Regions from separate parts of the Pseudogemmobacter blasticus genome, predicted to be linked through region 2. Evidence: riboswitches for the same ligand, from Rfam matches in the RefSeq annotation. Region 2 holds a riboswitch; each other region holds the start of a gene.
The links. Region 2 has a riboswitch for cobalamin ahead of B6K69_RS05190 (TonB-dependent receptor plug domain-containing protein). Riboswitches for the same ligand answer to the same signal wherever they lie in the genome.

Region 1 (2,194 bases), 1.7 Mb from region 2:
GGGGCCGCGGATCAGGCGGGACAGGTCAAGCGGCTGCGGCACCCCGCGGGGCGCCGGCACGGGCAGCGACAGGCTGGCGACAAGACGCCCCGCCAGAACCGGCAGCGGGGGCGGATCGCCAAGCAGGGCGATGCCGGTCAGGCAGAAGGGGCAGCTTTGCGCGGGGTTGGCATCGGGCTTTTCGGTATCGCTGATCTCGCCGGTTTCAAGGTTCAGCAGGACCGTGCGCATACTGCCCTGCGAACAGAGCACGATTTCCAGCATCCCGTCGGCCAGACGGCCCGGCTGCAACGGGCGCAGCCCCAGCGACAGTTGCAGCGCAAGCAGCAGAACAAGGGCCGCCGTCAGCAGCCCCCGAAGGCGGGAGAAAAAACCCTTCACGACATTCATCAATACGAATGTTCGCACATCTGATGCCGGTGGACAATTTCCAGAATGTCGCAGGCGGTGGCCTTCAGCGGCCCCTTCGCCCGACAAGGCTTGCCGGGGACAGGGCGGCGGGGTCTTCGGTCAGGATGCGGCCGTGCTGAAGGCGGATCACCCGGTCAACCGCATCGGGAACCGGGGCGGTTTCGGGCAGCGCGCAGACGGCCGCCAGACCAAGGCGGCGCAGATGGTGCAGCAGCGCGGGCAGATGGCGGGCCTCGTCCGGGTCGGCGGGGCGATCCAGCACCACAAGCGCGGGGTCTTGCGCCAGGGCGCAGGCCAGGCGGGCAAGCTGCCGGTCGCCGGGGCGCAGCGTGCCGAAGCGGCGGCGGGCCAGCGGGGCAAGGTTCAGCCGCTCCAGCACCTCGGCCACGGCTTCGGCGTCGCGCCAGCCGGGGCGGCCGGTGGCGCGGCAGGCCTGCCGGCCAAGGGCGACAAGCTGGCGCAGGGTCAGGCCCGGATCGACCGGCGCTTGCAGCACGGCAGCCACGCTGCGCGCCGCCTCATGCGGCGGGATCAGCCAGAGGTCGCGCCCGTGCAGCAGGACGGCACCACGGGTTGGCGGCAGGGCGCGGCACAACAGCCGCAGCAGCACCGAGGTGCCCGCGCCGGGCGGCCCGGCCAGCCCCAGCACCTGCCCCGCCTGAACGGTGAAGCTGATGTCGGCAAGGGTCGGGCAGCCGCTGCGGGCAGCCCAGCCCACGCCGCGAAGCTGCAACAGGGCAGGCCGCGAAACGGGGCAGACAGGGGCCGCCGGGGGGCGGTGTCTTGGGTCGTCCATCGCAAGCTCCTTTCCGGGGCACCCCGCCCGGTGTGGTTGATCTGACGATGGCAGGTCTCCTGACTCGCGGGTCGTGGCTTCCCCCGCCTTCCCGGGCCCGCAATCGGGGGGCCCAGTGGCGATGGGGGTCGCTCGCCGCTTACAGTTGCGGGGGCAGTCACGGAATTGGCGCCGCCGGCACCGCACCGTGTTCCCTTTTCATCCGGTCAGCCCTTGCAGGCCGTCGGAACCATCCCGGACAGGGTGCCCCGGCAGGCCGTGGCGGGGCAAGCCCGGCTGCGACGCCTGTGGCGCCGCGCCCGACATGAGGCTGCGATGGCGTGACAGGATGCGGCGGTGCCCGGACCGGCGGTCAGGACAGCATCCGCGCCAGTTCGGCAATGTTGCGGGCGCCCATCTTGGCCAGCACGCGCGACCGATGCGCCTCGACCGTGCGCATCGAGATGCCAAGGTCATCGGCGATCTGCTTGTTCAGCCGGCCTTGCAGCATGAGGACCATCACCTCGACCTCGCGCGCCGACAGGCTGGCGCGGCGCTGTTCAAGGTTCAGCCGGTCGCGGGCGGCGGCCACGCGGTCGCGGCGCAGGGCGATGGCGCTGAGGGCAAGATCGACGATCTGGTTGTCGTTGAACGGCTTTTCCACGAAGTCGAAGGCGCCGGCCTTCAGGCTTTGCACCGCCAGCGGTACATCGGCGTGGCCGGTCAGGAAGATGACGGGCGGCAGCGCATCGACGCCGCCTTCCTGCGCCGACAGGGCATCCAGCACCTGCGGCCCCGACATCCCGTCCATCCGCACATCCAGGATCAGGCAGCCGCAACCGGGCTGCGGCCAGCCGGCCAGCAGCGCCTCGCCCGAGGGCCAGAGCCGGGTGGCGATGCCGCGCGATGCGAAGAGGAAGGCCAGCGCGTCACGCAGGGCTTCCTCGTCATCGACGATATGCACGGCAAGATCGGTGTCGGCGGTCATGGCGGCGGTCATGGCGTGGC
Region 2 (2,194 bases):
CGCGGTGCCGAAGATCGAGGTGCTGGAGCCGTCGAAGGTTTCCTTGGTGCGGTCCAGACCCCAGTTCAGCGAAAGCTGTTCGCTGGCCTTCCACTTGCCCAGATAGGCAAGCTGTTCGCGGCCCCCGTCGAAGCTGGTCTCGGAATACCAGCCGGTCGGATAGCTGTAGTCGCGCTTGGAATCGGTATGGGCGTAGGACAGTTCATGCGTGACCGCCCCGGTTTGCAGTTCCGCAAAGATGCGGCCGCCGCGCAGCTTGCCGTTTTCGATATTGCCGTTGTCGGCGGTCTGGTCATCGAATTCGGTGAAGCTGTCCCGGTGAAGCAGGCTCATGCCGATGCGCAGGGTATCGGACACCTGATAGGCGCCGAAGAACGTCAGCGTGGTTGAGCGGAAGGCGTCATCCTCGGTGCCATAGGCATAGGAGGAGATGCCGTCGGTGATGGTGCGGCTGGCCGAGAAGGCCAGTTCGACGCGGTCGGTCTTCATCGCCACCGAGGCGGTGCCGCTGTAGGTGGCGTTCGATCCGGCCTCGACGCCGATCTGGGCCGAGGTGCCCTCTTCCGTGGCGCGGAAGGTGGTGATGTCAACCACGCCGCCGATGGCTTCCGACCCGAACAGCGCCGATTGCGAGCCGCGCAGCACCTCGATGCGGGAAATGCCGCCCGAGGTGGTGGAGCCGAAGTCATAGGCGCATTGGGTGCCCGAGGGATCGGACACGTCGATGCCGTCGATGCGGACGCCGATATAGGGGCCGGACAGGCCGCGCAGGCGCAGCGCGGTCGAGGTGCCAAGGCCGCCGTTGCGCGACATGCTGACGCCCGGCAGGCGGGCCAGCAGCGTGGCGACCGACTGGTCGCCGGATTTCTTCAGGTCATCGGCGGTGACGACATCGACCGTCGCGCCGGTGCGGCCCAGTTCGACCGGCTCGGTGCTGGCGGTGATGGTGATGGTGCCCAGCAGAAGGGAATCGTCATCGTCGGCGGCCAGCGCCGGCGCGGCGAGGCCCGAGGCGGCCAGCGCGGAAATCAGGGCGATGCGGGAAATGCCATACATGGCGGTCTTTGCCTTTCCGGTTGGGCCGCAGCCGCGGCCCGCAAGATGCGTTCTGTCCTGGGAAAGGCTGCCCTTTCCGCCGACGGTGAGTTCGTCACCTCTGGCGGAATCCGCCTGCCGTGGCGCGCCCCGCGCCGCGGTAAGGGTGATCACCCTGGCAGGTCTCCTGGCTTGCGGGTCGGGGCTTTGACGGGCCTTCCCGGGGATTTCCCCAGTGGCATGTGCCGTCATCGCTCGCCGCTTACAGTTGCGGGGGCAGCCGCGGAATTGCACCGCATTCCCTTTTCATCCGGTTTTCAGGCCGGAACCTAAGGCCAGCCCTGCATACCCGGCGCGGCGGCGCTGTCAAGCGCGGGGCTGACGCAGCGGCGCAGGTGCGACGCGGTGTGTCGCTTTCTGGCCGCGGGAGGGTGGCGGGAACAGCCCGGCAGATGACGGTGGCAGGCTGGACCGGGGGGCGTGGGGCGGTCAGCATGGCGGCGGAAGAACAGGAGAATCGGCATGATCGGCGATCTGGGCGCGGCGGATGCAACCGAACTGGCGGGGCTGGTGGCGACGGGCGAGGTGACGCCGGATGAGCTGCTGGATGCGGCGCTGGCGGCGGTCGAGGCGCGCAATCCGGCCCTGAACGCGGTGGTACTGGTGCAGGAAGAGGTGGCCCGGCGGTCGATCCGCGAAGGCTTGCCGCACGGGCCGTTCCGGGGCGTGCCGTTCCTGATCAAGGATCTGGGGGTGGAGGCGAAGGATTTTCCCAGCCACAACGGCAGCCGGCTGCTGGCCAACACCCGCTATTCCGGCGACAGCGCGATCTTCGCCCGGATGAAGGCGACCGGCGTCGTCACCTTTGGCCGCACGACCAGCCCCGAAGGCGGCATCGGCGCGGCGACCGAGGCGGCGGTCTATGGCGGGCCGACGCGCAACCCGTGGAACACAGACCACACGCCGGGCGGATCGTCTGGCGGTGCGGGGGCGGCGGTGGCGGCGGGGATCGTGGCCTTTGCGCATGGATCGGACGGCGGCGGATCGGTGCGGATTCCGGCTTCGTCCTGCGGCCTCTTCGGCTTCAAGCCGACGCGGGCGCGGCTGCCGGATGGCCCCTATGCCGGCGAAGGCTGGGCGGGGATGGCGATTGACGGCT
Region 3 (2,194 bases), 1.5 Mb from region 2:
ATCGCGGGCAATCCGGGCCCAGGCGTCGATGCGGCGTTCGGTCGGGCACATCACGCTGTCGATCCCCAGAAGATTGACGCCGCGCAGAAGGAAGGGGATCACCGTCGCCGGAAGCGCCGGGCCGCCCGCAAGCCCGACCGCCGCGACAGAGGCGCAATAGCGCATCTGCCCCAGAACCCGCGCCAGCATCGCGCCGCCAACCGCATCCACGCAACCGGCCCAGGTTTCTGCTTCCAGCGGGCGCTTGACGGTTTCAGACAGGTCTGCACGCGGCACGATGCGCTGCGCCCCAAGCGCGGTCAGGTAACCGACCCCCACAAATGGGATGAGGTGATGCGGCTCAACCTGACATCCTGCTATCTGATGTCGCGTCTGGCCGTTCGCCAGATGCGGCATCACCAGCGCGGCGGGGCGCTGGTGCATGTGTCCAGCGTATCGGGGTTCCGGGGTTTGCCCCGGGCCCATGCCTATTGCGCGGCCAAGGCCGGGATGATCAACCTGTCCAACGCCATGAGCTGCGCCTATGTCGGAGAGGGCATCCGTTCAAACGTCGTGGCCCCCGGATATATCGCGACCGGCATGGTGGGCGGCCTGCTGGACGGTTTCAACGACCCCGCCACAGCGCAGGCCATGTCGCCGATGCGACGCCCCGGCAGGCCGGAGGAAATCGCGAATGCGTGCCTGTTCCTTGCTTCGGACGAGGCCAGCTATTGCAGCGGCTCGGTCCTGGTGGTGGATGGTGGCATGACGGCAACGCAGGGATAGCAGGCAGGGCGGCCGCAGGACAGGCCCGCGCGCGGTCGCCACTCTCGCAGGATCAGCCGCTTGCAGCCGGGCCGGATTGCGGCCAATTGCAGCGGCATCCGGGGCTGGCTTGACAACCTGAACGCAACGGGCGCATCACCGCCCGGCTGGTGCCTGTCTTCGTGACAGGTGAAAAGGGAATGTGTCCGTGGCCGCCAGGCCCAGAACACAGCCGCCCCCGCGACCGTGACCGGACAGGTCACCCACCGCCACTGGCCCGACCGGCCGGGAAGGCAGGGTACCGCCAGGGGTAAGCCCCCCTGAGATCCGCAAGCCGGGAGACCTGCCAGCGCCGAACGACGCTGACCGGACGGGGTGTTCCGGTGTCGGGTCTGGCCGTGGCTGCACCCGCCCTTCCACCTTGTCCCTGAACATGAGGGACGACATGCCGCCTGAAACTCTTTCGCCGGTTCCGGGACTTTGGCCATGACGGCTTGGCCCGGGGGGCTGGTGATCGCGGCCCCGAATTCGGGCGCAGGCAAGACAACCGTGACGCTGGGCCTGTTGCGGGCCTTGCGCGATCGGGGGCTTGTCGTGCAGCCCTTCAAGAACGGTCCCGATTACATCGACACCGCCTTTCACGGCCTGGCAGCCGGACGGCCGTCCTTCAACCTTGATTCCTGGGCGATGGACCAAAGCCTGATGGATGCGGTCCGGCATCAGGCCGATGGCGCCGATCTGGTGATCGCCGAAGGCTCTATGGGTCTTTACGACGGCACCTCGAAGCCCGGGCGCCGCGGCCGCGGCTCATCCGCCGAAATGGCCCGGATTTGCGGTTGGCCTGTAGTTCTGGCGCTGAACGTCGAAGGCCAGGCACAATCGGCAGCGGCGGTTGCGCTGGGGTTCGCCCGCCACCCCGATGCGCCGCCGCTGGCGGGCGTGATCCTGAACAACGTCGCCGGTGCCCGGCATGAGGTGATGGTCCGCGAAGAGATGGCGCGACTGGACATTCCCGTGCTGGCCGCCCTGCCCCGCCGCAGCGATCTCAGCCTGCCGGAACGTCACCTTGGCCTGGTGCAGGCAGACGAACATCCCCGGCTTGAGGCGCTGATCGCCCGGCTGGGGGCCTTCGTGCGTGACCATGCCGATCTGGCCGCGCTGATCGGTGCCGCCCGATCAGCCGGCCCGCCCCCGGCCGGGGCCTGGCCCCTGCCGCCGGCGCAGCGCATCGCGCTGGCGCGCGACGTGGCGTTCTCTTTCGTCTACCGCCATCTGCTGGAAGGCTGGCGCCGGGCGGGGGCCGAAGTGCTGCCGTTCTCGCCTCTCGACGATCAGGCCCCCGATCCCTCGGCCGATCTGGTCTGGTTGCCCGGAGGGTACCCCGAGTTGCACGCCGGGCGGCTGGCGGCGGCCGAAACCTTCCTGTCCGGCCTGCGCCGCCATGCGCAGA

Region 1: linked by a shared signal. The riboswitch ahead of B6K69_RS13590 (ATP-binding cassette domain-containing protein) and the one ahead of B6K69_RS05190 (TonB-dependent receptor plug domain-containing protein) in region 2 are both predicted to bind cobalamin.
Region 3: linked by a shared signal. The riboswitch ahead of B6K69_RS12315 (cobyrinate a,c-diamide synthase) and the one ahead of B6K69_RS05190 (TonB-dependent receptor plug domain-containing protein) in region 2 are both predicted to bind cobalamin.

The regions. Positions count from the first base shown of each region.
Region 1 is NZ_CP020470.1:2,785,198-2,787,391, reverse strand. Features, by position in the region: gene B6K69_RS13595 (DUF2946 family protein) at 1-381, opposite strand, end outside; gene B6K69_RS13590 (ATP-binding cassette domain-containing protein) at 455-1,207, opposite strand; cobalamin riboswitch at 1,240-1,455, opposite strand; gene B6K69_RS13585 (response regulator transcription factor) at 1,560-2,186, opposite strand; gene B6K69_RS13580 (two-component system sensor histidine kinase NtrB) at 2,183-2,194, opposite strand, start outside.
Region 2 is NZ_CP020470.1:1,072,517-1,074,710, forward strand. Features, by position in the region: gene B6K69_RS05190 (TonB-dependent receptor plug domain-containing protein) at 1-1,056, opposite strand, end outside; cobalamin riboswitch at 1,196-1,384, opposite strand; gene B6K69_RS05200 (amidase) at 1,558-2,194, shown strand, end outside.
Region 3 is NZ_CP020470.1:2,533,312-2,535,505, reverse strand. Features, by position in the region: partial or broken gene B6K69_RS12325 (MDR/zinc-dependent alcohol dehydrogenase-like family protein) at 1-306, opposite strand, end outside; gene B6K69_RS12320 (SDR family NAD(P)-dependent oxidoreductase) at 334-765, shown strand; cobalamin riboswitch at 911-1,095, shown strand; gene B6K69_RS12315 (cobyrinate a,c-diamide synthase) at 1,231-2,194, shown strand, end outside.